Regions from separate parts of the Alteribacillus bidgolensis genome, predicted to be linked through region 2. Evidence: a T-box and tRNA genes for the amino acid it is inferred to sense, from the RefSeq annotation. Region 2 holds a T-box; the other holds one or more tRNA genes.
The links. A T-box is a leader RNA that pairs with one kind of tRNA and senses whether it is charged. The one in region 2 lies ahead of alaS (alanine--tRNA ligase), so its partner is inferred to be a tRNA-Ala.
Positions count from the first base shown of each region.

Region 1: it encodes a tRNA-Ala, which carries the amino acid that the T-box ahead of alaS (alanine--tRNA ligase) is inferred to sense. The anticodon was not compared.

Region 1 is NZ_KZ614149.1:3,329,149-3,343,683, forward strand. Features, by position in the region: gene CEF16_RS16410 (anthranilate synthase component I family protein) at 1-650, shown strand, start outside; gene pabA (aminodeoxychorismate/anthranilate synthase component II) at 634-1,218, shown strand; gene pabC (aminodeoxychorismate lyase) at 1,222-2,127, shown strand; gene folP (dihydropteroate synthase) at 2,120-2,962, shown strand; gene folB (dihydroneopterin aldolase) at 2,955-3,317, shown strand; gene folK (2-amino-4-hydroxy-6-hydroxymethyldihydropteridine diphosphokinase) at 3,314-3,847, shown strand; gene CEF16_RS16440 (helix-turn-helix domain-containing protein) at 3,799-4,002, shown strand; gene dusB (tRNA dihydrouridine synthase DusB) at 4,023-5,024, shown strand; gene lysS (lysine--tRNA ligase) at 5,148-6,644, shown strand; rRNA gene CEF16_RS16455 (16S ribosomal RNA) at 7,148-8,716, shown strand; tRNA gene CEF16_RS16460 (tRNA-Ile) at 8,831-8,907, shown strand; tRNA gene CEF16_RS16465 (tRNA-Ala) at 8,926-9,001, shown strand; rRNA gene CEF16_RS16470 (23S ribosomal RNA) at 9,147-12,086, shown strand; rRNA gene rrf (5S ribosomal RNA) at 12,217-12,333, shown strand; tRNA gene CEF16_RS16480 (tRNA-Val) at 12,341-12,416, shown strand; tRNA gene CEF16_RS16485 (tRNA-Thr) at 12,425-12,500, shown strand; tRNA gene CEF16_RS16490 (tRNA-Lys) at 12,553-12,628, shown strand; tRNA gene CEF16_RS16495 (tRNA-Gly) at 12,640-12,714, shown strand; tRNA gene CEF16_RS16500 (tRNA-Arg) at 12,722-12,798, shown strand; tRNA gene CEF16_RS16505 (tRNA-Pro) at 12,853-12,929, shown strand; tRNA gene CEF16_RS16510 (tRNA-Ala) at 12,940-13,015, shown strand; rRNA gene CEF16_RS16515 (16S ribosomal RNA) at 13,182-14,535, shown strand, end outside.
Region 2 is NZ_KZ614149.1:260,400-274,934, reverse strand. Features, by position in the region: gene CEF16_RS01480 (YrrS family protein) at 118-795, opposite strand; gene greA (transcription elongation factor GreA) at 1,085-1,561, opposite strand; gene CEF16_RS01470 (peptidase U32 family protein) at 1,741-3,006, opposite strand; gene CEF16_RS01465 (peptidase U32 family protein) at 3,020-3,952, opposite strand; gene CEF16_RS01460 (O-methyltransferase) at 3,971-4,612, opposite strand; gene mltG (endolytic transglycosylase MltG) at 4,751-5,881, opposite strand; gene CEF16_RS01450 (DUF1292 domain-containing protein) at 6,204-6,491, opposite strand; gene ruvX (Holliday junction resolvase RuvX) at 6,514-6,930, opposite strand; gene CEF16_RS01440 (IreB family regulatory phosphoprotein) at 6,927-7,199, opposite strand; gene alaS (alanine--tRNA ligase) at 7,309-9,948, opposite strand; T-box leader at 10,102-10,304, opposite strand; gene CEF16_RS01430 (proline dehydrogenase family protein) at 11,039-11,953, shown strand; gene CEF16_RS01425 (AI-2E family transporter) at 11,931-13,007, opposite strand; gene CEF16_RS01420 (helix-turn-helix domain-containing protein) at 13,388-13,687, shown strand; partial or broken gene CEF16_RS25180 (helix-turn-helix domain-containing protein) at 13,687-13,905, shown strand; partial or broken gene CEF16_RS25175 (IS3 family transposase) at 13,978-14,150, shown strand; gene CEF16_RS01405 (hypothetical protein) at 14,399-14,535, opposite strand, start outside.

The sequences.
Region 1 (14,535 bases), 3.1 Mb from region 2:
TCGTTAAAAAAAGAGGTGACGAAGCATCTACAAGACCAATTGCTGGCACCAGACCGCGCGGGGAGACAGCAGAACAAGATGAAGGTTACGAACAAGAGTTAATAGCAACAGAAAAAGAACGGGCAGAGCATGTAATGTTAGTGGATCTTGAAAGAAATGACCTTGGCAAAGTATGTAAGTACGGTACTGTGTCCGTAGATGAACTAATGGTAATTGAACGTTATTCCCATGTCATGCATATTGTTTCCAATGTAAAAGGAAAACTTGCCGATGATGTAGATGAATATGATATGATAAAAGCAGCGTTTCCAGGAGGCACAATTACTGGTGCTCCGAAAATTCGGACCATGGAAATCATTGAAGAGTTAGAACGTGTCAGGCGCGGCGTCTATACAGGCTCCATTGGCTGGATTGGTTTTAATGGAGACATGGAATTAAATATTGCCATCCGCACTATGATTGCTAAAGACGGTATGGCATACGTACAGGCAGGTGCTGGCATTGTTATTGATTCGAGTCCAGAAGCAGAGTACCAGGAATCGTTAAAAAAAGCGAGAGCACTATGGAAAGCGCAAGAGATTAGTGAAGAAGAGATGGCTGTAAAGCAGAGCCGAGCAGAGGAGGAAAAAGTATATGATTTTAATGATTGATAATTACGACTCGTTTACCTACAATCTTGTTCAATATCTCGGAGAAATGGGTGAAGAGCTTGTTGTCCGAAGAAATGACAAGATAACAATTGAAGAAATAGAAGAACTGTCTCCAGATTTTCTCATGGTGTCACCGGGGCCTTGCAGTCCAGATGAAGCCGGCATCAGTATGGAAGCCATCAAGTACTTTGCTGGTAAAATTCCGGTATTTGGTGTATGCCTGGGCCATCAATCAATCGCTCAGGTATTTGGAGGAAAAGTTATTCGTTCGGACCGGCTGATGCACGGTAAAACGTCTGAAGTGCGCCATAACGAACAATCTGTTTATAAAGGACTGCCTAATCCATTTACAGCAACCCGTTATCATTCATTAATAGTAGAAAAACAATCCCTTCCTGAATGTTTTGAAATTACATCATGGACAGATGAAGGAGAAATAATGGGGATACGTCATCGGTCTCTTCCGGTAGAGGGAGTTCAATTTCATCCTGAGTCTATTATGACAGGAGAAGGGAAAAAACTACTTCGGAATTTTGTAGAAGCACACCGGGAGCAGCAAGGAGTTTAATAAATGTATATTTATATAAACGGGGAAATAAAAGAGGCGGGCGATGCTCGTCTTTCTGTTTTTGAACACGGCTTTATGTATGGTCTTGGCTTGTTTGAAACATTTAGAATATATAATGGCCACCCATTCTTACTGGACGACCACTTCCGAAGAATGGAAAAAGGTCTTTCGTTAATGAATATAGAGTGGAAATATAAACGTAAGGAAGTCATTCAGCAGTTAAATGATCTGCTAGAAGCAAATCAGTGGAAAAATGCGTATGTTCGTTATAATATTTCTGCAGGAACAGGAGAGCTTGGATTGACAACAAAGCCCTATCAATCGCCTGCTATTATTATTTATATGAAGCCCCTTCCAGAGGCTGGAGAAAGTCGATTTTCTGAGAAACAGGGGCAGTTGTTAACGGTGAGAAGAAATTCACCGGAAGCCTCTATGCGTTTAAAGTCCCATCATTACTTTAACAGTATTTTGGGTAAAAGAGAGGCAGGCGATGATTTCTCCATTGAAGGTCTTTTCGTGAATGAACAAGGAGACCTCGCGGAAGGAGTCGTTTCTAACCTTTTTTGGGTAAAGGGTACCACAATATATACCCCATCCGTTCAGACAGGAATCTTAAACGGCGTTACCCGAACCTTTGTGATTAAACTAGCAAGAAAACACTCTTATTATATACGAGAAGGCCGGTTTAAACCTGCTATGCTTTTTGATGCAGATGAAGCATTTATAACGAATTCAATTCAAGAGGTTATACGTCTTAAAGGTGTCGATCGGTACACCTTTAATAACCGTAAAAAAAACAATGGTCATTCTACAGTGGATTTTTTGCATAACGAGTATACTAAATACCGTCAACAATTATGGAATTCAGAAGAGATTTTTGTTGAGGAAAGGAAGAAGGAAAATGAGTAGTACTGCTATTACTTGGGGGCCTTGGACGTTGGATTTTTCTAAAAAAACATACGTGATGGGGATTTTAAATGTTACACCGGACTCTTTTTCTGACGGAGGACGATTTGATAATGTAACAAAAGCTGCAGAAAGAGCACATGAAATGATTGAACAAGGTGCTGATATTATTGATATTGGCGGTGAGTCGACCAGGCCAGGGCATGTCAAAGTGGAAGGCGAAGAAGAAAGAAGACGAGTTCTCCCGATAATAGAAGCTATTGCAAAGACAGTAAATGTCCCCATTTCCATTGATACGTATAAAGCAGAAACAGCAAGACAAGCTATCGAAGCAGGTGCTTCTATCATTAATGACGTCTGGGGTGCGAAAGCAGATCCGGAAATGGCTGATGTAGCAGCAGAGTATGATGTTCCGATTGTTATCATGCATAACCGGGAAGATTTAGGTTATCAAGATTTGATGCCAGATATTTTATCGGATATGAAGGAAAGTATTACGATATGTCAAAATGCCGGAGTAAAAGATAACCGCATTATTTTGGATCCAGGTATCGGTTTTGCCAAATCGTATGAACAAAACCTTGAAGTTATGAGAAGGCTTGAAGAATTTACATCGCTTGGGTATCCTGTATTATTAGGTACGTCAAGAAAATCTATTATTGCGCAAACCCTCAACCTTCCGGCCAATGACAGGATAGAAGGAACAGGTGCAACTGTGAGTCTAGGTATTGAAAGAGGGTGTGATATTGTAAGAGTCCATGATGTGCTTGAAATGAGCAGGACGGTAAAAATGATGGATGCCATGCTAGGTAAAGGTAAGGTGAAAACAATTGGATAAAATTTATCTAAAAGGCATGGAATTTTATGCTTATCATGGTGTGTTTCCTGAAGAAAATAAGCTAGGCCAACGTTTTCAAGTAGACCTTATCATGGAAGCGGATTTATCGGAAGCGGCTGCACAAGATGATCTTAAAAAAAGTGTCAACTATGCGGAGGCCCATCAAGCAGTGAAAGAAATAGTAGAAGGACAAACCTATGATTTAGTCGAATCAGTAGCTGAGTCCATTTCTGCTAATATTTTAAAACAATTTCCTATCGTATCAGAAGTTACAGTCAAAGTAATCAAACCAGACCCTCCCATACCTGGACATTACGAGTACGTAGCGATTGAAATAACGAGGAAAAGAACATGAAAAACCGAGTTTATCTAGCCCTTGGCTCTAATATAGGAGATCGATTTCATTATTTACAAAGAGCAGTAGAAAAATTAAACGAGAAAAAAGAAATAGAAGTTACCCAGCTGTCATCTATTTATGAAACAGAACCTGTAGGTGTCACTGAACAAGCAGCTTTTTTAAATATGGCGGTAGAGATGTACACCTCTTTAAAACCGGAAAGCTTATTAAAGACAACACAGTGGATAGAGCAAGAATTGAATCGTGTAAAAATAAAACGTTGGGGTCCTCGCACAATAGACCTTGACATTTTATTCTTCAATGATGAAAATATTAGAATGGACGATTTATCTATACCACACCCGCGGTTGGAAGAAAGAGCATTTGTTCTTATTCCTTTAAATGAAATAGCTTCATCTATTGTGGAGCCAACTAATCATAAAAACATCTATGAACTTGCCGAAAATCTATCTATTAAAGAAAAAGAAGGTGTCCGTATATGGAAGAACTGCTCTGGGCCAGCAGGATTCGGGCTTTTCGGAAGTTGAAAGGATATACACAGGAAAGCCTTGCCGATAAGATGGGGGTTTCTGTTTCTATTTTTGGACAGGTAGAGCGAGGCAGTCGTATTCCGGATGATAAATTTTTAGAAAATGTAGTGGAGGCATTAGGTATTACAAAAGAAGAACTCCATTCAGGATAACAGTATAGGAGGTGGAAAAAATGTTAAAAATCGGCGATATAGAAATGAAAAACCAGGTGGTGCTTGCGCCAATGGCAGGAGTGTGTAATCCAGCTTTCCGTTTGATAGCAAAAGAGTTTGGAGCAGGGCTTGTTTGTGCCGAAATGGTCAGTGATAAAGCCATTGTAAACAAAAATGAAAAATCGCTCCAAATGCTTTACGTCGATGAACGGGAGAAGCCTTTAAGCCTGCAGATTTTTGGCGGTGATAAAGAAACGATGGCAGAAGCTGCCAGGGTTGTTGATCAGCAAACGAATGCTGATATTATAGATATTAATATGGGATGTCCGGTACCGAAGATTACAAAATGTGATGCCGGAGCAAAGTGGCTTCTTAACCCTGACAAAATATATGAAATGGTCTCTGTAGCAGTGCAAGCTGTAGACAAACCAGTAACAGTCAAAATGAGAATGGGTTGGGATGATGAGAATATTTTGGCGGTTGAGAATGCAAAGGCAATTGAAGCAGCTGGAGGAAAGGCTGTTGCTGTTCATGGGCGTACTCGCCTGCAAATGTATGAAGGCGCTGCTGACTGGGATATATTGAAAGAAGTAAAAGAATCGGTAGACATTCCTGTTATTGGAAATGGGGATGTGAAAACGCCTCAAGACGCTAAACGTATGCTCGAAACCACTGGTGTGGATGGTGTTATGATTGGAAGAGCTGCACTTGGAAACCCTTGGATGCTGTATCGTACTATCCATTACCTAGAAACGGGAGAACCGGCAGCAGATCCTTCGCCTCATGAAAAAATTGACGTCTGCATGGTTCACATGGATAGATTGATCCAATTAAAGGGAGAAGTTGTCGCTGTCCGAGAAATGCGAAAACATGCTGCGTGGTATTTAAAAGGACTGCGAGGAAATAAAAAAGTCCGGGATCAAATTAATCAGCTAAATACGCGTGATGAAGTAGCAGCTGCTTTATATAACTTTGTCGATGAATTGGAAGCGGCACAGAAGGAAAAAGCGTCGGCAGTATAGTTTTTTACTAACAACAACGGGACTGCCCCTTTTGCGACTGAAGGGTCAGTCCCTTTACATGGGAGATAAGCGGATATCTACCGTGAGAAAGTAACAGCTTAATATTATAAGGGGTGGATACACTTGAGTCAGGAACAGGAATATAACGACCAAATAGAGGTTCGTAGAGAAAAACTTCTAGCTCTTCAAGAAGAAGGGAAAGATCCGTTCGGTCAGCGTTTTGACAGATCACATACAGCTTCTCTTATGACAGAAGAGTTTCAAGCTTTTAGTAAAGAAGAACTGCAAGAAAAAGAAGTGGAAGTTTCAATTGCAGGAAGAGTGATGACAAAGCGCGGAAAAGGAAAAGCAGGTTTTGCTCATATACAAGATTTAACAGGTCAAATACAAATATATGTAAGAAAAGATCAGGTAGGCGAAGAGGCTTATGAAATTTTCCAAGGTACTGATATTGGTGATTTTGTAGGTCTAAAAGGTACAGCTTTCAAAACAAAAGTAGGTGAACTTTCAGTAAAGGCTTCTGAGTTCGTACTGTTATCTAAATCACTGCGTCCTCTTCCTGATAAGTTTCATGGTTTAAAGGACGTAGAACAACGTTACCGTCAGCGTTATCTTGATTTAATAGTGAACCCTGAAGTACGCGATACTTTTGTGGTCCGCAGTAAAATCCTACAATCGATGCGGCGTTACTTAGATGGAAAAGGATATTTGGAAGTAGAAACGCCAATGCTTCACGCTATTCCAGGAGGAGCTGCTGCTCGTCCATTTATTACCCATCACAATGCCCTAGATATGGAGTTGTATATTCGTATAGCGATTGAACTGCATCTGAAACGGTTAATTGTCGGCGGGATGGAGAAAGTTTATGAAATCGGCCGTGTTTTCCGAAATGAAGGAATTTCGACCCGTCATAATCCTGAGTTCACCATGATGGAACTTTATGAAGCTTATTCAGATTATAAAGACGTAATGGTTTTAACAGAGAATTTAATCGCTCATATATCTCAAGAAGTGCTTGGTACAACTGCTATAACGTATGGAGAGCATGAAGTGGATTTAACCCCTGCGTGGCGCCGCGTGCATATGGTGGATGCAATTAAAGAAGAAGTTGGGGTTGATTTTTGGCAGGATATGAGCGATGAAGAGGCAAGGTCTCTTGCTAAAGAATATCGAGTACCAGTGAAAGAAACAATGCCTTTTGGACATGTTGTTAATGAATTTTTCGAGCATTTTGTCGAAGAAAAATTAATACAGCCGACTTTTGTATATGGACATCCGGTTGCTATATCACCACTTGCAAAAAAGAATGCGGAAGATCCTCGTTTCACTGATCGATTTGAATTATTTATAGTTGGAAGAGAACACGCAAATGCTTTCACAGAGCTTAATGACCCAATTGATCAACGTCAGCGCTTTGAAGCACAAGTCCAAGAAAGAGAACAGGGCGATGATGAAGCTCACATGATGGATACAGATTATTTGGAGGCAATGGAATACGGTCTTCCTCCTACTGGTGGTCTTGGAATTGGGATTGACCGCTTAGTTATGCTCTTAACTAATTCGGCATCCATACGTGATGTGTTATTATTTCCGCAAATGCGTAAACAATCCAATGAATAAATTTCTAGTGATACTGGCCCGTTTACGGGCCGGTTTTTTGCACTGTTACATAGTATTAAATGTTATGTTGTGAATAACCGAAACGAGGTATCCATCTTACATTACGTGACGGTCTTAACCAAACTTCGTTTTTTCAGGGCGTTTTCTAAGACGACTTCCTTTAATAAACGACCAGCCCATTTTTTAGGAGATATTATTTTAAAAGCCCTGTCCTTTTCCTCTAATAGGGGAATAGAAATAAATTTTTATTTATAAATTTAAATTTAAGGGTTGCATAAAATATGATAGGCTGATATATTATTATTTGTCGCTGAAAAGACAGCGCGAAATTGATTAAAAAAAGAAACAAAAAAACATATTGACACTGCATTGCGCAGGTGTTAATATAAAAAAGTCGCCAATTGAGGCGAACGAAATTGTCCTTTGAAAATTGAATGAAAGTCAAGCGTCTGTTAATTTCTTTAATTGTTATGTAAGATACAGCTTGTATCAGACGAACCAATTTATTGGAGAGTTTGATCCTGGCTCAGGACGAACGCTGGCGGCGTGCCTAATACATGCAAGTCGAGCGCGGGAAGCAGGCAGATCCCTTCGGGGTGACGCATGTGGAACGAGCGGCGGACGGGTGAGTAACACGTGGGCAACCTGCCTTGCAGACTGGGATAACCCCGGGAAACCGGGGCTAATACCGGATGATCAACCAAATCGCATGATTTGATTGTAAAAGTAGGGACTTGTTCCTTACACTGCAAGATGGGCCCGCGGCGCATTAGCTAGTTGGTGAGGTAAGAGCTTACCAAGGCAACGATGCGTAGCCGACCTGAGAGGGTGATCGGCCACACTGGGACTGAGACACGGCCCAGACTCCTACGGGAGGCAGCAGTAGGGAATCATCCGCAATGGGCGAAAGCCTGACGGTGCAACGCCGCGTGAGTGAAGAAGGTTTTCGGATCGTAAAGCTCTGTTATCTGGGAAGAACAAGTACCGGTCGAATAGGCCGGTACCTTGACGGTACCCGATCAGAAAGCCCCGGCTAACTACGTGCCAGCAGCCGCGGTAATACGTAGGGGGCAAGCGTTGTCCGGAATTATTGGGCGTAAAGGGCGCGCAGGCGGTTTCCTAAGTCTGATGTGAAAGCCCACGGCTCAACCGTGGAGGGTCATTGGAAACTGGGGAACTTGAGTACAGGAGAGGAGAGCGGAATTCCACGTGTAGCGGTGAAATGCGTAGAGATGTGGAGGAACACCAGTGGCGAAGGCGGCTCTCTGGCCTGTAACTGACGCTGAGGCGCGAAAGCGTGGGGAGCGAACAGGATTAGATACCCTGGTAGTCCACGCCGTAAACGTTGAGTGCTAGGTGTTAGGGGTTTCGACGCCCTTAGTGCCGCAGCAAACGCATTAAGCACTCCGCCTGGGGAGTACGACCGCAAGGTTGAAACTCAAAGGAATTGACGGGGGCCCGCACAAGCGGTGGAGCATGTGGTTTAATTCGACGCAACGCGAAGAACCTTACCAGGTCTTGACATCTTCTGCCACTTCCAGAGATGGAAGGTTCCCCTTCGGGGGACAGAATGACAGGTGGTGCATGGTTGTCGTCAGCTCGTGTCGTGAGATGTTGGGTTAAGTCCCGCAACGAGCGCAACCCTTAACCTTAGTTGCCAGCATTCAGTTGGGCACTCTAGGGTGACTGCCGGTGACAAACCGGAGGAAGGTGGGGATGACGTCAAATCATCATGCCCCTTATGACCTGGGCTACACACGTGCTACAATGGATGGTACAGAGGGACGCGAAGCCGCGAGGTGAAGCGAATCTCAAAAAGCCATTCTCAGTTCGGATTGCAGGCTGCAACTCGCCTGCATGAAGCCGGAATCGCTAGTAATCGCGGATCAGCATGCCGCGGTGAATACGTTCCCGGGCCTTGTACACACCGCCCGTCACACCACGAGAGCTTGCAACACCCGAAGTCGGTGAGGTAACCCTATGGGAGCCAGCCGCCGAAGGTGGGGCAGGTGATTGGGGTGAAGTCGTAACAAGGTATCCCTACCGGAAGGTGGGGATGGATCACCTCCTTTCTACGGAGTATTTTCCGAGTCGAGCTCCGCTGGATCTCATGATCCAGGGAGCGGACGCTGTGACTTTCATTCAATTTTGAGAGGGTAACTTCACATCGGTATAAGTTAAGTGATGGGCCTGTAGCTCAGTTGGTCAGAGCGCACGCCTGATAAGCGTGAGGTCGGTGGTTCAAGTCCACTCAGGCCCACCATCATCTCTCGAAATACATGGGGCCTTAGCTCAGCTGGGAGAGCGCCTGCCTTGCACGCAGGAGGTCAGCGGTTCGATCCCGCTAGGCTCCACCATAATTAATCTAAATTGTTCTTTGAAAACTGGATAACGAATGCAAGAGCCAAAGAATACACCGGAGTTTCATCAAGGTGGTCAGTACATGACCATGATTGTGAGACTTTCGAGGCGTGTTTTAGAATGATACAACTACCTTTGTAAGGTTAAGCTAGAAAGGGCGCACGGTGAATGCCTTGGCACTAGGAGCCGAAGAAGGACGCGACGAACGGCGAAACGCCCCGTGAAGCTGTAAGTAAGCTTTGATCCGGGGATATCCGAATGGGGAAACCCACCATCCATAATGGGATGGTATCCGCACCTGAATCTATAGGGTGTGAGAAGGCAGACCCGGGGAACTGAAACATCTTAGTACCCGGAGGAAGAGAAAGCAAATGCGATTTCCTGAGTAGCGGCGAGCGAAACGGAATCAGCCCAAACCAGGGTGCTTGCACCCTGGGGTTGTAGGACACTCCATCGGAGTTACCAAGAAACAGCGTAGGCGAAGCGGCCTGGAACGGCCCGCGAGACACGGTAAGAGCCCGGTAGTCGAAACGCTGTTTCCTCCGGAGTGGATCCTGAGTACGGCGGGGCACGGGAAACCCCGCCGGAATCCGGGAGGACCATCTCCCAAGGCTAAATACTCCCTAGTGACCGATAGCGAACCAGTACCGTGAGGGAAAGGTGAAAAGCACCCCGGAAGGGGAGTGAAAGAGATCCTGAAACCGTGTGCCTACAAGTAGTCGAAGCCCGTTTATGGGTGACGGCGTGCCTTTTGTATAATGAACCGGCGAGTTGCGATCGTATGCAAGGTTAAGCGGAAGACGCGGAGCCGAAGCGAAAGCGAGTCTGAACAGGGCGTACAGTATGCGGTCGCAGACCCGAAACCGTGTGATCTACCCATGTCCAGGGTGAAGGCAGGGTAACACCTGCTGGAGGCCCGAACCCACGCAAGTTGAAAATTGCGGGGATGAGGTGTGGGTAGTGGTGAAATGCCAATCGAACTCGGAGATAGCTGGTTCTCCCCGAAATAGCTTTAGGGCTAGCCTCGGATAAAAGAGTCCTGGAGGTAGAGCACTGATTGGACTAGGGGTCCCTACAGGATTACCGAATTCAGTCAAACTCCGAATGCCAGCGACTTGTTATCCGGGAGTCAGACTGCGAGTGCTAAGATCCGTAGTCGAGAGGGAAACAGCCCAGACCACCAGCTAAGGTCCCTAAGTATACGTTAAGTGGAAAAGGATGTGGAGTTGCTTAGACAACTAGGATGTTGGCTTAGAAGCAGCCATCATTGAAAGAGTGCGTAATAGCTCACTAGTCGAGTGACTCTGCGCCGAAAATGTACCGGGGCTAAACGTATCACCGAAGCTGTGGATGCACACCATCGGGTGTGCGTGGTAGGGGAGCGTTCAAAGGGCGGAGAAGCCGGATCGTGAGGACCGGTGGAGCGCTTTGAAGTGAGAATGCCGGTATGAGTAACGAAAAGAAGGGTGAGAATCCCTTCCGTCGAAAACCCAAGGTTTCCTGAGGAAGGTTCGTCCGCTCAGGGTTAGTCGGGCCCTAAGCCGAGGCCGAAAGGCGTAGGCGATGGAAAACAGGTTGAAATTCCTGTACCACCTCCTTCCCGTTTGAGTGACGGGGGGACGCAGGAAGGTAGGGTAAGCGCGCTGCTGGAATAGCGCGTCCAAACCGTAAGGCCGATGAACAGGCAAATCCGTTCATCATTAGGCGAAGCGGTGATGGCGAGGGAAATAATAGTACCGAAGTTCCTGATCCTACACTGCCAAGAAAAGCCTCTAGCAAGGGAAGAGGTGCCCGTACCGCAAACCGACACAGGTAGGTGGGATGAGAATTCTAAGACGCTCGGGAGAACTCTCGTTAAGGAACTCGGCAAAATGACCCCGTAACTTCGGGAGAAGGGGTGCTCTCTAGGGTGAATAGCCTTGGAGAGCCGCAGTGAATAGGCCCAAGCGACTGTTTATCAAAAACACAGGTCTCTGCGAAGCCGCAAGGCGAAGTATAGGGGCTGACACCTGCCCGGTGCTGGAAGGTTAAGAGGAGGGGTTATCCCTTTTGGGAGAAGCTCCGAATTGAAGCCCCAGTAAACGGCGGCCGTAACTATAACGGTCCTAAGGTAGCGAAATTCCTTGTCGGGTAAGTTCCGACCCGCACGAAAGGTGCAACGACTTGGGCACTGTCTCAACGAGAGACCCGGTGAAATTATAATACCTGTGAAGATGCAGGTTACCCGCGACAGGACGGAAAGACCCCATGGAGCTTTACTGCAGCTTGATATTGGATTTTGGTACAGCTTGTACAGGATAGGTAGGAGCCTTGGAAACCGGACCGCCAGGTTCGGTGAAGGCGTCGGTGGGATACTACCCTCGCTGTACGGAAATTCTAACCTCGGACCGTAACCCGGTCCAGGGACAGTGTCAGGTAGGCAGTTTGACTGGGGCGGTCGCCTCCCAAACAGTAACGGAGGCGCCCAAAGGTTCCCTCAGAATGGTTGGAAATCATTCGCAGAGTGCAAAGGCAAAAGGGAGCTTGACTGCGAGACCTACAAGTCGAGCAGGGACGAAAGTCGGGCTTAGTGATCCGGCGGTACCGTATGGAAGGGCCGTCGCTCAACGGATAAAAGCTACCCTGGGGATAACAGGCTTATCTCCCCCAAGAGTCCACATCGACGGGGAGGTTTGGCACCTCGATGTCGGCTCGTCGCATCCTGGGGCTGAAGTAGGTCCCAAGGGTTGGGCTGTTCGCCCATTAAAGCGGCACGCGAGCTGGGTTCAGAACGTCGTGAGACAGTTCGGTCCCTATCCGTCGCGGGCGCAGGAAATTTGAGAGGAGCTGTCCTTAGTACGAGAGGACCGGGATGGACACACCGCTGGTGTACCAGTTGTTCCGCCAGGAGCATGGCTGGGTAGCTACGTGTGGACGGGATAAGTGCTGAAAGCATCTAAGCATGAAGCCCCCCTCAAGATGAGATTTCCCATAGCGCCAAGCTAGTAAGACCCCTTGCAGATGACAAGGTTGATAGGTCTGAGGTGGAAGCGTGGTGACACGTGGAGCTGACAGATACTAATCGGTCGAGGGCTTATCCACAACAAAGGTAAGCGCCTCGTAGAACGGCTCAAATATTCGTTATGCAGTTTTGAGGGAGCAATTCCCTATCAAGAAAAGGATCGTTGAGATGTTGTCTCCTAAGACGATGATCAAACGATTCCATCCAAAGTCTGGTGACGATAGCGAAGAGGTTCCACCCGTTCCCATGCCGAACACGGAAGTTAAGCTCTTCAGCGCCGATGATAATGAAGGGGCAACCCTTTGTGAAAGTAGGACGCTGCCAGGCATATAGAGGAGGGTTAGCTCAGCTGGGAGAGCACCTGCCTTACAAGCAGGGGGTCGGCGGTTCGATCCCGTCACCCTCCACCATAATATGTGCCGGTCTAGCTCAATTGGTAGAGCAACTGACTTGTAATCAGTAGGTTGGGGGTTCAAGTCCTCTGGCCGGCACCATCTTGTCTTTTTTTGTTTTAGAGAGGTTTTTAAAACAAACTTAACTTTTTAGGAGCCATTAGCTCAGTTGGTAGAGCATCTGACTTTTAATCAGAGGGTCGGAGGTTCGAATCCTCCATGGCTCACCATTTTCAATTATGCGGAAGTAGTTCAGTGGTAGAACACCACCTTGCCAAGGTGGGGGTCGCGGGTTCGAATCCCGTCTTCCGCTCCACTTTTATGCGCCCGTAGCTCAATTGGATAGAGCGTCTGACTACGGATCAGAAGGTTAGGGGTTCGACTCCTCTCGGGCGCGCCATATTTATATATTAATAGGATGCACTCGACGTATTGTATCCAAATAGATGCAATACGGGAAGTAGCTCAGCTTGGCAGAGCACTTGGTTTGGGACCAAGGGGTCGCAGGTTCGAATCCTGTCTTCCCGACCACTTACTTCAAGGGGCCTTAGCTCAGCTGGGAGAGCGCCTGCCTTGCACGCAGGAGGTCAGCGGTTCGACCCCGCTAGGCTCCACCAAAAAAATCATAAAAAGTTGTTGACATCATTTTGGTAACTTGTTATGATATTACTTGTCGCTTTGAAAGAGAGCGCTAAGTTGTCCTTTGAAAATTGAATGAAAGTCAAGCGTCTGTTAATTTCTTTAATTGTTATGTAAGATACAGCTTGTATCAGACGAACCAATTTATTGGAGAGTTTGATCCTGGCTCAGGACGAACGCTGGCGGCGTGCCTAATACATGCAAGTCGAGCGCGGGAAGCAAGCAGATCCCTTCGGGGTGACGCATGTGGAACGAGCGGCGGACGGGTGAGTAACACGTGGGCAACCTGCCTTGCAGACTGGGATAACCCCGGGAAACCGGGGCTAATACCGGATGATCAGCCAAATCGCATGATTTGATTGTAAAAGTAGGGACTTGTTCCTTACACTGCAAGATGGGCCCGCGGCGCATTAGCTAGTTGGTGAGGTAAGAGCTTACCAAGGCAACGATGCGTAGCCGACCTGAGAGGGTGATCGGCCACACTGGGACTGAGACACGGCCCAGACTCCTACGGGAGGCAGCAGTAGGGAATCATCCGCAATGGGCGAAAGCCTGACGGTGCAACGCCGCGTGAGTGAAGAAGGTTTTCGGATCGTAAAGCTCTGTTATCTGGGAAGAACAAGTACCGGTCGAATAGGCCGGTACCTTGACGGTACCCGATCAGAAAGCCCCGGCTAACTACGTGCCAGCAGCCGCGGTAATACGTAGGGGGCAAGCGTTGTCCGGAATTATTGGGCGTAAAGGGCGCGCAGGCGGTTTCCTAAGTCTGATGTGAAAGCCCACGGCTCAACCGTGGAGGGTCATTGGAAACTGGGGAACTTGAGTACAGGAGAGGAGAGCGGAATTCCACGTGTAGCGGTGAAATGCGTAGAGATGTGGAGGAACACCAGTGGCGAAGGCGGCTCTCTGGCCTGTAACTGACGCTGAGGCGCGAAAGCGTGGGGAGCGAACAGGATTAGATACCCTGGTAGTCCACGCCGTAAACGTTGAGTGCTAGGTGTTAGGGGTTTCGACGCCCTTAGTGCCGCAGCAAACGCATTAAGCACTCCGCCTGGGGAGTACGACCGCAAGGTTGAAACTCAAAGGAATTGACGGGGGCCCGCACAAGCGGTGGAGCATGTGGTTTAATTCGACGCAACGCGAAGAACCTTACCAGGTCTTGACATCTTCTGCCACTTCCAGAGATGGAAGGTTCCCCTTCGGGGGACAGAATGACAGGTGGTGCATGGTTGTCGTCAGCTCGTGTCGTGAGATGTTGGGTTAAGTCCCGCAACGAGCGCAACCCTTAACCTTAGTTGCCAGCATTCAGTTGGGCACTCTAGGGTGACTGCCGGTGACAAACCGGAGGAAGGTGGGGATGACGTCAAATCATCATGCCCCTTATGACCTGGGCTACACACGTGCTACAATGGATGGTACAGAGGGACGCGAAGCCGCGAGGTGAAGCGAATCTCAAAAAGCCATTCTCAGTTCGGATTGCAGGCTGCAACTCGCCTGC
Region 2 (14,535 bases):
AACTTAAATTGTTCACTATATTTAGCCATAAAGAAACACCCCAAAAGTTAGATTTTACTCTAACTTTTGGGGTGCAGTACAAACTTGCTTTGGGACAGCTCCTCTTTTATCATTCATTTAGTTATGAGGATTTGAATCTAATACTTTCACTTCAATGGGTTTCCAGCCTTCGTTTTCAATAAACTCCATCGTCACATGATAAGGATTGTTTTCATTATTTTTGTCACTAATTATTCCTACAACAGTGTGGCTGTCACCGCCGTTTTCAATTCTCCAATATCTTATATCGTCTTCGTCGGTCTCATCAAGATTCGTTGCATACCGCAAAGCCATTTTCATTTCTTTCCAGTTTTGACTGCCTTTATTAAAATCATGACTAAATGATCCAGACTGTTCTGTTCCAATCGGTTCCCACTCCCCGCTTTCACCATCTCCTTCAGGAATTTGGGGGCCATCGGGCTCTTCTTCTGGTTCTTCGGAGTTCTCTTCTATTTCATCCGTATCACTATTTTCTTTACTTTCTTCTGTATCCGTTTCAGGCGCCTCCTCAGGTACGTTTTCCGATTCTTCTTCTGTTTCTTCTACAGGTTCCGTTTCCGCTTCTTCTGCTATATTATCTGTTTCGTTCTCTTCCACTGCTTGGTCATTCCCTGAAAAAAATAGTTGAACTGCAAAAAATATAATAAGACCACCCACCGCAACAATCGAAGCGTTAAGGATACGATTCATTCGTTTTCTTTTCCGCATTTCATACCGAGTATCTTCTCCGAAACCACGGTTGTTATCATTATTCACCTTTCACCACCTGCCATTCCTTTCAGCACATAATAATAACTATCCTCTTCTTCATAATATAAGATTTTATAAGTTTAATCGAGAGGGTTTTATGTTTTTTTCAGTATTTTACACAAATCCATATATTTTTTTATGCTTTATAATTTGACATTAGAAAAACTCAATTTTCCACCGTATCCTTATAGCGGAAGACGTAGTTTTACTTATACTTTGATCCTTTAACAAAGTTAAACTTCCCTAAAGTATAAAAAGAAAAGCAGCGATATTAACTCGCTGCTTATAAAATCATTTAATTTACTTCAATAATTTCTACTTCAATGTCTCCTCCTGGTGTACTCACTGTTACTTCTTCTCCTACTTTTCTTCCAAGTAAGCTCTTTGCCATAGGAGAATCATTAGAAATCTTGCCTTCTAACGGATCTGATTCTGCACTCCCTACAATTGTATATACTTCTTCTTCACCATTTGGGAGTTCTTTAAACTTCACTGATTTCCCAAGGGCTACTTCTGTATTATTAGAGGCATCTTCCTCAATAATCACAGCATTTTTCAGCATCTTTTCAATTTGGTTGATTCTGCCCTCAACAAATGCTTGTTCATCTTTAGCTGCATCATACTCAGAGTTTTCAGAGAGGTCTCCAAAACTTCTAGCTATTTTAATACGTTCAACAACTTCTTGTCGACGCTCTGTTTTTAAATAATTTAATTCTTTCTCTAATTTGTGCTTTCCTTCTTCTGTCATATAATGCTGTTTTTCTTCTGCCATTTTATTAGTCACTCCTCTAACTGATAATTACCATATATTTAAATTGTTATACACACGAAATAAATATGAGAAAGGTCTGTTCCACAGTTTTTAAGGAACAGGCCTTCCTTTGGTTAAAAATAACACACAATTCTTTCTGCCATTATCATACGCATGGTTTAGAAAAAATACAAATAATTTTACTCTTTATTTTTCCTCATCATATCCCAAGGCTTTACTGGCTGATCAATTTGAAAGCAAACGGTTTGGAGAGGATGTCTAGCAGCATCCATTTTATTTCCTTTATCATCAAAAAGAATAGGAACGGTTTGTTTAAAACTATTACTGTTTGGTCCAAAAAATTCCACTTCATCCCCAGATTTAAAAAGATTTCTTTGTTGAAGGGTGACCATTTTTGTCTTCTTGTCATAATCAAGGACCATACCAGCAAATTCATATGGGGCGTTCTTTTTACTTTCTCCCCACAATTGTTCCTTATAAGTTGGTACATTTTCAAAAAAAGCCGGTGCAGTATCACGGTTGGCACACTTCCCAAGCTCTTCTAACCACTCTCTTTTTATTTGAAAATGTTCAGGATTGGTGTAATACTCATCTATTACTTTTCGGTATACAGATGCAACAGTTGCTACATAATGAATAGACTTCATTCTGCCTTCAACCTTTAAACTGTCAATCCCTGCATCCATTAATTTAGGTATCGATTGAATTAAATTCAAATCTTTTGGGCTCATCGTAAAAGGTACATCATTTATAGAATGTAGAGGTTTTTCTTCTTTTTTTTCTGATGCTATTAAATCATAGTTCCAACGGCACGATTGGCAGCAACCGCCTCTGTTAGAATCTCTAGCTGTCATATGGTTGCTCAATACACACCTGCCTGAGTACGATATACACATCGCTCCATGTATAAATGTTTCGATCTCTATGTCAACGTACTTCTTTATTTCAAGCATATCCTCAAGGCTGACTTCTCTAGCCAGCACGACTCTATCTAACCCTTGTCCTTTCCAAAATTTAACAGCTATCCAATTAGCCAATGATTGTTGAGTAGATAAATGAATTTCTAGAGAAGGTGCAGCTTTTTTAGCCGTTTCTATAATAAGCGGATCTGCAGCAATAATTCCCGCCACACCAGCTGCCTCAATTAATTCTAAATATTCATCAAGCCCTTCCATGTTTTCATTATGAGCAAATATATTTGTTGTCACATACACTTTTGCTCCATATTTCTGTGCAAACGTCACGCCTTCTTTCATTTGCTCGATTGAAAAATTTCCGGCATTCGACCGAAGTCCAAACTCTTGGCCGCCTATATACACTGCATCTGCCCCATAATGAACAGCAATTTTCAATTTTTCGAGGTTCCCAGCAGGTAACAGCAGTTCCGGCTTTTTTAATTCTTTCGTCGTCCTATTGTCCTTCTTTTTCTGTACAGCTGCCTCCACTTCAACCCCCCCTTTAATACACTGTTTCTTTAAAGAAAAAGCCTGTATCTATGTCTCGTGTACGAGGTTGAAGACTTTTTGCTTTATCTAACATGATTTCTCTTTTTTTGCTATATAGTGATTGGTCTTGATAATACAAGTCTATCGCTTGTTTATAAAGAGCAGTAACTTCTGTAAGGTATGATTTATCCTTGAAAATACCTTCTATTTTAAAGGCGTCTACTTCAACATCAAGCAGTTCATCTAACTCATCAATAATGCACATATCTCTAGGACTCATAATGTGGGTACCGTTTCCATCTTCAAAAACGGGATATTTCACATCGCGTTCTGAATCATATAAATGCAGATTGCGTTCTTTATCTCTGCGCTCTATTTGTAAATTCCGCCCTTGATATTCCATATAATTTCCAACTAATTGTCGTTTAGATTGAAACATACACGCCATACCGTGAACTTGAATTTCGATGTCTACCGTTGCATTTTCCTTTATCTCAGTAATAGCATCCATATTTAATTCACGGGCAAGAACAGCTCGCTCGGCTCCTTGTTTCCCCCAATAATTGGCAGCTTGCCAATTCGTTGCTGTAGTTTCTGTATTCCAATGAAGGGGAATAAATGGAGCAGTTTCTTTGGCTATTAAAAGAACAGCAGGGTCTCCATAAACAATTGCATCTACTCCTATACGATTTAAGAACCTAATATATTCCTTAAGGTATTTCAATTGATTATTATGAAATATAGCATTTACTGCTGCATAAACATTGGTTCCCCTTTTATGGGCTAATTCCACAGCTTTTTCCATTTCTGCTCTGTCAAAATTCCCTGCAAGCCTTAAACCAAAAGCTTCTTCACCAGCTAAAAATGCATCAGCCCCTGCAGAAACCAGATCAGGGATGTCATCTGCTTGATGAGGAGTGACGAGCAATTCAGGTCTGTCCGCCATGCATCTCACCTGCTTTATTTATATTTTTTGACTTACAGCCAGCCCATCACCAACAGCAAGAAACTTTGTAGAAAAAGAAGGATGATCTGCCAGCCATTTATTATATGAATGAATTTTTCTTACCATCGAACGAATACGTCTAGGAGCGTCCTCAGGTTTAGCAGCCAGTCCTTTGAAAAAGACGTTGTCTGTAATCACAAGACCTTTATGCTTCAAGCAAGGGGTGTACTTTATAAAAAATTCTTCATACTTTCCTTTCGAAGCATCAATAAATAATACATCAAATGGAGATCTGTCTTCAAGAGAAAAAGTCTCATCAAGTGCATCCACGTGAACAAACGTAGTTTGAGACTTTAATTTACTTTTACTTCTAAAGTTAAGAGCTGTTTCATAACGCTCTTTATCTTTTTCAAGAGAAATAACTTTTCTCTCTGGTGAATCATTTGCTATTCGAAGCGCTGAGTATCCTATAGCAGTTCCAATCTCAAGGATACGTTTGCTGTTATGTATATGTAATATTTGCAGCATAACATCTAACGCTTCTGTTTCTATGATAGGGACATTGTTATTTTCTGCGAATTTCTCCATTTCAAGGAATAATAGGCTAGGTTTATTGTTTAGATCACGTATATATTTTATCATTTCAGGCTGTTCATACATTGTGTCTCTCCTGTACATTAATAAATGTTTTTATTTTTTCATAGATGTATCCTTAAAAGGCGGCTTCCCATAACTTAGGAAAGCCGCTGGAGCTTTATCTAAATGTATAGATCAAGATTTCTCCTAAATTACTTTTATTTATTCAGTTTCTTCCGCCTCTTCCCATTCACTTCTATATGTTTCTTGTGTTCTTCTATGTTCTTCGTAATTATCATTATAAATAACCTCACCATTCGGCCTTGCGTAGAAATAAAGATATTCACTGTCTTCTGGCAGCATAACTGCTCTTATAGAATTAACTCCGGGGCTGGCTATTGGTCCTGGTGGTAATCCACCATACCGATAAGTGTTATATGGTGAGTCAATTTCTGTATCCTCTAAAGAAGTCATATAACGATGTTCGCCTATCGCATAAGCAACTGTAGGATCCACCTCAAGTCTCATGCCTTCTTCCAACCGATTAAAAAGTACTCCTGCAATGATTGGCCGATCTTCTTCATGCTGGGCTTCCCTTTCAACAATAGAAGCTAATGTTAATAGTTCATGTATCGAATAGTCACTTGCTTCTAGTTGTTCTGAAAATTCTACCACATTTTCCTCCATACGTTCAATCATCTGTTCTATTATGTAAGTAAGCTCAGGTTTTTCTTCCATAAAGTCATATCTTGCCGGGAACAAATAGCCTTCAAGCGGATAACGAATATCTGCCTCAAGTACTTCTTCGTCTAGAATAGAAAAACGTTCTACTAAATCTTTTACATACTCTTCATCTTCAAGCTGTGACTCAATTTCTTCTTCCTCATAAGGTACTGCCTCTGCAATTTGGGATATAATATCTTCGTACCAAGTACCTTCTGGTATCGTAAAAGTCAGTTCTGGTTCTTTTATGACCGTTCCGTCTTTTAAAGAATGAATAATTTCATCTATATCCATGGAAGGAGATAATTCATACGTTCCAGCTTGAAAACCCTTTTCATTTTTGTATGTCACATAGTACCGGAATATTGTTCCGTTTTTTATGACGCCTTTTTCTTCTAGTATCTGTCCTATGGACGAACTACTTGAGCCAATCGGTATCTCTATTTCTACTGTTTCTTCGCTTTCTTCCTCTAATGGTTTTAACGCTGATGTTATGTATATATACCCGCCTAAACTGACTCCAATAATGACAAGCAATATGACAGCAATCACAATAAACACAATCCGTCTCACAATTTTTGCTTGTCCAGCTCGTTCTGTCAATTGATTTTTTGAATTTTTCTCACTCATAAAAGCCTCCCCCTTTTCCAACGCTTTCATTATACAACATTTGTCAATATTCGAGTTTCACGAAATCATAATGCTGATAGTGACAAAGCTGTTACAGTTGGTTTTGGAGGAAAGCATTTATTCACTAATTTTGATAATCATAGAATCTCAAACAAGTTTTTCCCTTGATCTTCTAGATAAATCTAAATGAAAAACCAATCGCTTGTCTATACTGCTTGTCTATACTATATACACTTTCCCAATCGTCTAATAAAAACTGCCTTATAAAGAGAAACTTCACTCTTTTAAGGCAGCTTATTTTATCATTCACTTGTATATATCTTTACTCCATCTCACCAGCACTGAATGTTTCAACCATTTCCTCTATGATATCCCATTCCTCATCTGTTTCAATCGGAAATAAAGAGATATCTGAGTCTTTTTCTCCCTCATCCTCAAAACGGAAGGCAAACACTTCGACTTCTTCTTCGGTTTCATTTTCTCCAGCATCCGTTAATACCATATAGGATTTCCCTGTATCATCTACATCAAATGTAAACAATACATCAAAAAGATGTTCATTACCTTCATCGTCAGGGATTACAATACGCTCGTTTTCTTCTTGTGTCATTCGTTACACCTCCGCTGTCATTCTATTGGTTTTGATCAAGATATCCTTGTAATATCATCACGGCTGCCATTTTATCAACGACTTTTTTTCTTTTCTTTCTGCTCATATCAGCTTCAATCAAAGTACGTTCTGCAGCCTGTGTTGTTAAACGTTCATCATACATATAGACTGGCACTTGTAATTCTTTCTCTAGGTGCCTGGCAAATTCTTGGCATTGTTCCCCGCGCGGACCTATTGTCCCATTCATATTTTTAGGAAGACCAACTACTACTTCAGAAGCTTCATGTTCTTTCATTAACTCTGAAATTCTTCCAAATGCTTCCTGTGGGTTGTCCCCTTTAACATGAATAGTTTCAAGCCCTTGGGCTGTCCATCTCAATGCATCAGAAACAGCAACCCCTATCCTTTTCATGCCAACATCTAAGGCTAATACTTTCATTCCTTCTCCTTCCCGTGTTCATGCAAATAAGACCTCACTAATTCTTCGATCAGCTCATCTCTTTCAATCTTCCGGATGAGAGTACGGGCATCTTTGTACCTAGGAATGTATGCAGGATCACCGGACAACAAATAACCTACAATTTGATTAATTGGATTATATCCTTTTTCTTCAAGAGCCTGGTAAACCGTAAACAATACTTCGCTGGCATCTACGTCTATGGAATCATCCTGGACATTAAATTTCATGGTGTTGTCGTTTGAACCCATCCCATACACCTCCTCAATAAGTACTGCATTTATTTTTAAGGACAATTATTACATATAACAGTCCAATGCTTTCAACATCTTGCCCTTATTGTACACCAATTATTCCCTTTTAGGAAATGGATTTCACAATTTCAGTGACTGCATCCAATGCCTCGGAAAGTTTATCTGGGTTTTTCCCGCCGGCCTGGGCCATATCCGGACGGCCTCCTCCGCCGCCTCCGCATATAGAAGCTGTTTCCTTAACAATATTTCCTGCTTTATATCCCTTTTCGGTTAAATCTTTTGTCACACCAGCGACAAGATTTACTTTACCATTATTTACTGCACCTAATACAACAATACCAGAGTCTATTTTTTGTTTTAATTCGTCCACTGTGTTGCGCAGGCCATCCATGTCTGCAGTAGATACTTCTTGTGCGATAACATTAACACCGTTTACTTCTTTTACATTATCAAGCAGATTTCCTGCCTCCATGTTTCCAATTTTCGCATTCAGAGATTCATTTTCTCGCTGCAAATCACGAATCTGCTGTTGAAGTGCCTCAACCCGCTGTGGAACATCTTGCAGGGATTTAGCTTTAAGTTTATCACGAGCATCTTTTAAAATGTTCATTTGATCATTCATAAACTCATATGCTTTTTGTCCGGTTACTGCTTCAATTCTTCGCACTCCTGCTCCGATGCCTGCTTCTGAAACGATCTTAAACATTCCTACTTCAGCTGTATTATTTACATGACAGCCTCCGCATAACTCTATACTATAATCTCCTACTTGAACTACTCTTACTTCGTCACCGTATTTTTCCCCGAATAAAGCCATAGCTCCCATTTCTTTAGCTTCTTCAAGTTTTTTCTGTTCGATGGTGACAGGAATAGCTTTCCATACTTTTTCATTTACGATTTCTTCAATTTGGTCTAATTCGTGTTGTTTCACTTGACCAAAATGGGAAAAATCAAAACGCAGACGGTCTTCAGAAACCAAAGAACCAGCTTGGTTTACATGGTCTCCCAGTACATCTTTTAACGCCTGATGAAGTAAATGCGTAGCCGTATGGTTTTTCACAATATCGACGCGTTCTCTTTCTTCCACGACAGCTTTAACGGCAGCGCCTGTTCTAAGCGATCCGCTTACTATTTCAACAGTGTGTAAATGCTGGCCATTTGGTGCTTTTTGAACATCAACAACGTTTGCTTCCATTTTTTTGTTAACTATTTTTCCTTTATCAGCGACCTGACCACCGCTTTCAGCATAAAAAGGTGTTTGATCAAGAATGAGCTGAGCTGTCATTTCAGCAGAAACGGTATCAACTTTTTCTTTTTCGTGAACGATTACTTGTACCACTGCCTCCGCTTGAAGCTCGTCGTAGCCGATAAATTCGCTGTTTTCTTTTATTTCAGCTAATACCGCATTTTGTGATTGCATAGAAGCATCTTCTTTACGAGCTGCTCTTGCCCTCTCGCGCTGCGCTCGCATCTCTTTCTCAAACCCTTCTAAGTCAATAGCAAAGCCTTTTTCTGTAACATACTCCTCTGTGAGATCGACAGGAAAACCATACGTATCGTATAAACGAAAGACATCTTCTCCAGATATAACAGATGTATCAGCTTGTTCTGCTTTTTTCATTATATCTGATAAAATAGCAAGCCCTTCACTTAACGTTTCATGGAAACGTTCCTCTTCATTTTTAATCACTTTTTGAATGAACGCTTCTTTGTTCTTTACTTCAGGATAATAGTCTGCCATAATTTCTCCGACAACAGGCACTAATTCGTACATAAAAGGCCGTTCTATACCGATAAGCTTTGCATAACGCACCGCTCTTCTTAACAATCGTCTTAAAACATATCCTCTTCCTTCGTTCGAAGGCAAAGCACCATCACCAACAGCAAAGCTTACTGTACGAATATGATCAGCAATTACTTTAAAAGCTACATCTTTTTCTTCAGACGAACCATAAGAAAGACCAGTAATTTTTTCTACTGTCCTCATGATCGGTAAAAACAAATCAGTGTCATAATTCGTTTTAGCATCTTGTATAACAGATACAATTCTTTCTAACCCCATACCTGTATCAATATTTTTCTTTGGAAGCGGGGTGTAGGTATCATCAGGGTTGTGATTAAATTGTGAAAATACCAAGTTCCAGATTTCTAAGTACCGTTCGTTTTCGCCTCCTGGGTATAATTCCGGGTCAGTTGGATCATTCCCATACTCTGGCCCGCGGTCGTAAAATATTTCTGTGTTTGGCCCGCTCGGCCCCTCACCGATGTCCCAGAAATTTTCTTCTAAACGAATAATCCGTTCTTCAGGCAGACCTATATCTTCTTTCCAATAATCATAAGCTTCATCATCTTCTGGATGGACCGTCACTGATAGTCTTTCCTTTTCAAATCCGATCCACTTTTCACTCGTTAAAAATTCCCACGCCCATTCAATAGCTTCTTTTTTAAAATAATCTCCAATGGAAAAGTTTCCAAGCATTTCAAAAAATGTATGGTGTCTGGCGGTTTTTCCGACGTTTTCAATATCATTTGTTCGTATTGATTTTTGGGCGTTTACAATACGTGGATTCTCCGGGACAACTCTGCCGTCAAAGTACTTCTTTAAAGTTGCAACACCGCTGTTAATCCATAAAAGAGTTGGGTCTTCATGTGGAACTAATGAAGCACTTGGCTCTATGGAATGTCCTTTTTCTTTAAAAAAATCTAAAAACCTCTGTCTTACTTCCGCAGCAGTATAAGCTTTCATTTTTTATTCCTCCTAGGTAAAATGATATTCATTATGTTTTCGACTGCCATAACATTAGACAAAACATCCATTTTTATGAAGACGGATCGTATCGTAATCCACAAAAGAGAAAATATAATTTCCTGGACAATAAAAAAACTCCGCCCCCCATGGTGCAGGGACGAAGTTTGTTTCGCGGTACCACCCTGTTTACAGACTAAAGTCTGTCAACTTATGCCATTAACGCAGGTTCACGGCAGCAATTAACTGCATTCCGGGACAGCTTTCTGCTACTCTTCTCTGCCGTTTTATTCCAGCCAAGTAAAACGGTCTCTGTGCAGAGGGCTTTAGCATACTTTCCCCATCTTCATGTTATCATTATATTTTCCGTTTTTATTGAGAAAAATTTGGCTTGCCGCCAGGTCTTAAAAAAGAAAAAATCTATACTGAAATGAATTTCATAATTCATTTCTACATTATCATAAATGAACATTATATAAAATTTCCTCGTTATCGTTCGATTTTCGATTCAGGCGGACGCTTTCACCCTCAGGGACAAGCGCGACATCTACTCCAACTCACTTTGTTCGTTCTCGTATTGTCTTCTTTGCCGCGGGCTTGGCTTCAGCCTCTTCGGCAGCAATCTGCCTGCGTGGTCTTCAGCTCAAGCTTATCCCGCAGGAGTCGCCGCCTTCCGCTACAATCGATATAATGTTCGTTTTTGATAATCAAAATAGGCACTTATGAAATTGATTCACTGGAATCTAATAAAATTTTATGCTTTCTTAACAGTATAAAAAATGAAGTCATCTGTCAAATCCCTTATTTTTCAGCTAAGGGAAGAAAAACACGGTGAATTAAATACAGACCGAACAGAAATTGATTTTTTGATTATCTATTGTTCAAGTTCATTGATATAATTATAATACACTTGCAGTAAAGAACGGAATTAAAAAAGCTATTACAAATCTCCTCAAAAACAGTTTTATGAACAAGTGAAATTTCTCCCTAAAAGAAAACCTTTCTGATTTTCTAAAATGTGCATATGCTTTTATAAATTCACGCTTCATTTAATGTTTTTGCGAAAAAATTTAATAGGAAAGGAAGATATATATTGAAAAATCTTTCCCGGAATTTCTTCCTGTTTCTTTCACAAAATCAAACATTAAATAAAAGTGCAAAACGATGGGGGTGGAAATTAGGAGCTTCAAGAGTAGTTGCTGGAGAAGATATTAATAGCGCTATGCAGGCTGTACAACAATTAAATGAGGATGGGATTATGTGTACGGTCGACCACCTTGGTGAATTTGTTACCGATGAAAACGAAGCATTGAAGTCTGCAGAGTACTGTATAAAAACGTTGGATGCTATAGTTAGTAAAAACGTAGATTGCAACCTTTCTTTAAAACTGACTCAGCTAGGTCTTGATATTGACCAAAAGATCTGCATGTATAACATGGAAAATATTCTTTCCGCTGCCAAAAAATACGGAATATTTGTAAGAATTGATATGGAAGACTTCAGCCATTATCCTGCGACAATTGACATTTTAAAAAAACTGCGAATGAAGTATGACAATACAGGTACAGTTATTCAAGCATATCTGCACCGGGCTTCTGCAGATGTAGAAGCATTAAAAGGCATTCCTTTGCGGCTTGTTAAAGGTGCTTATAAGGAACCACCTGAAGTCGCATTACAGAAGAAATCCGACATTGATAACAATTTTATCCACATTATTAAGCAGCACCTTTGCAATGGCAGTTACACAGCGATAGCGACTCATGATCATCATATCATTGAAAAAGTAAAAAAGTTTGTGCAAGAAAATAACATTCCAAGAGACTTATTTGAATTTCAAATGCTTTATGGATTTCGTGTAGAAATGCATAAAACATTAGCAGCCGAAGGATACCGTTTCCGAACCTATGTACCATTCGGAAAAGATTGGTATGGGTATTTTATGAGACGGTTAGCGGAAAGGCCGCAAAATGTAGCTTTTGCTTTTAAGGGGTTCTTTTCAAAGTGACCTTTTGCTTTTTAAACGTATGAAAAATATTATTTGCGACTACAAATATCGGCACGGCGATCAAAAGACCAAGAAACCCAGCTACTTCAAACCCTAATAAAAGAGCAAAGACAATAACTAAAGGATGCAGATGAACATTTCGTCCAACGACGTAAGGAGACAAAAAGTTCCCCTCAATTTGCTGAATAAGAAATAAAAGAATTATGGTTATAATTAGTTTACTCGTAGAAACCGAAGCAGCTGCCATTAACGCAGGAGCAGCTCCTAAAACTGGTCCGAAATAAGGTATTATATCAGTGATGGCGATAAAGAGCCCAAGTATTATAGCGTTTGGTATGTTTATAAGCCATAATCCAAAAAATGACAGAATTCCTACTGCACCTGCCACCATGAACTGCCCTCTAATATAGTCTCCAAGGGCTTCATCAACAGCACCTGCAAGCATTTCCCCTTCATCTCTCCATTTATTGGGAACGACATGCTTTATCGTTCTTTCAATCGCCTTTAGATCTTTTAAAAGGTAAAAAACTAAAAATGGCAGGAGTAGAAGCAGAATAATAATATCCACTACGTTTCTCCATTTATGAATTAACCCATTCAGACTCTCTTTAGCCTTTAATTCTGATTGTTCAAAAGCTAATTCAATACTATCGTGAATAGCAGGAGGCAGTGTATCAATTCGATGATGAAGATTAGAAAAAATAGTATATAACTGTTCAAAATATCCCGGGAGATAGCGGGTAAACTTTTCAACCTGGTTGTACATTACTGGACTAAAATACCATATCGCCCATGCTCCTCCTCCAAAAAAAACAACATACACAATTAAGATAGAAATAGACCTAGGTATATGGCGTTTTTGTAAGAAATCAATAATAGGGTGAAGTAAATAAGCAATAAATGCAGCAATAATAAAAGGAAGCAGTACTTTTCCAGCAGCATTAAGTAAGAAAGACCAAATCGGTTTCAGCAAACTCAATAAATAGATAATCAATAGAGATACAGCTAATAACAAAAGACGCTGAAGCCAGATCCATTCCTTTTCTTTTAACATAATAATACCCCTCCTCTTCATTATAGGATGGGGCTTATCATAATTATTTATGAAAAGAAAATATGAAAATTTAACTTGTTCAAACAACAAAATGTATACTTTCTTTCCTATTGATTAAAAGGGGCTGTCTTTCAGCTGAAATAAACTTCGCTTTCTCCCTCAGGGTACAAGTGCGACATCTACTCAAACTCTCTTTGATCGTTCTCGTAGTGTCTTCTTTACCGAGGACAACGCTTCAGCTATTGCTTTTCCCGATGGAGTCTACGTGTATTGCAGCTTAAGTTAATTAAAAAATTTAGCCGACCCGACTTATGGTATGCTCCCCAAAAGGTAGACAGATTAAATAAAAAATCTGTTTGACCTCAAGGGGAGTATTTTTTATGGCGAAAAGTAAGTTTAGTGCACAAGAAAAGCTTGAAGTGATCCAAGCTTATGAAAAAGGGAATTCTTCCATCAAAGAAGTCATAGAACAGTATCAGATTAGATTATCTGCCTTTAAAGATTGGAGAAATAAGTACAATCATCTGGGCCTCGAAGGTTTACAACCTTCAAAAAGCTGGACAACCTATTTGAAAGAAACAAAATTACAGGCAGTTCATGACTATCTTTCGGGGAAGTATTCTCTCGCGGGGATTATTATTCGTTACGGGATATCCACCCAGTCGGTTTTGCGAACGTAATGGTCAAAAAAGACGTGAAAACCACGGGGAAAAGAGTGAATCGTCCAATGACCAAAGGAAGAACAACCAAACTAGCAGAAAGAATTTTCATTGCCAGAGATTACATGGAGAATAATAAAGACTATCAAGGCATCGCTGAACGGTATAATGTGTCCTATCAACAAGAGTATCAATGGACCAAGAAATACGAAGAAGGGGGAGAAGATGCTCTTCGAGATCGACGTGGGAGAGTGACACCCCAGAAGAAAAAACGGTGTGCTGGGGATTTGACTTCCCATACTACTTTTTCGATGGAATCTTTTTGGGGTACGCTAAAGTGAGAGAAGTATTATTTACATAAGTACAAACGTTTGGCGAGTTACAACAAGTTATCGATGACTATATACACTTTTATAATCACGAACGGCTACAAAAACGATTAAACGGCCTTACCCCTATGGAATATAGGAGTAAAGCCGCTTAGATTCTTTTTATTATTTCTACTGTCTACTTGACGGGGTGCAGTTTACTTATGGGACGGCCACCTGATCTTTTCGTTTTAATAAACTGTTTGTTATTTCCTTCTCCAGGTTTTCGCCCAGTGCTGGGTTAATCCCAGATGTTTTCAGCAGAAAAATTAGCACGACTGCGGCGTCTTGTCATTCCTGCAGCTGTGTAATACCAGCTACAGCAAGAGATGTCCAAATATTTCTTCTCCTTGTCATTTGTTCCTCATCCTCCGTGTTCGGAATACCAATTTTTACCAAATAAATCATCCAAACAACAAAGCGTTCCGTCTTCTTCGACCTGATATAAAGTATATTCTCCGTTTTCAATTGTCCATTCTACAAAACATTCCCAGCAATAAT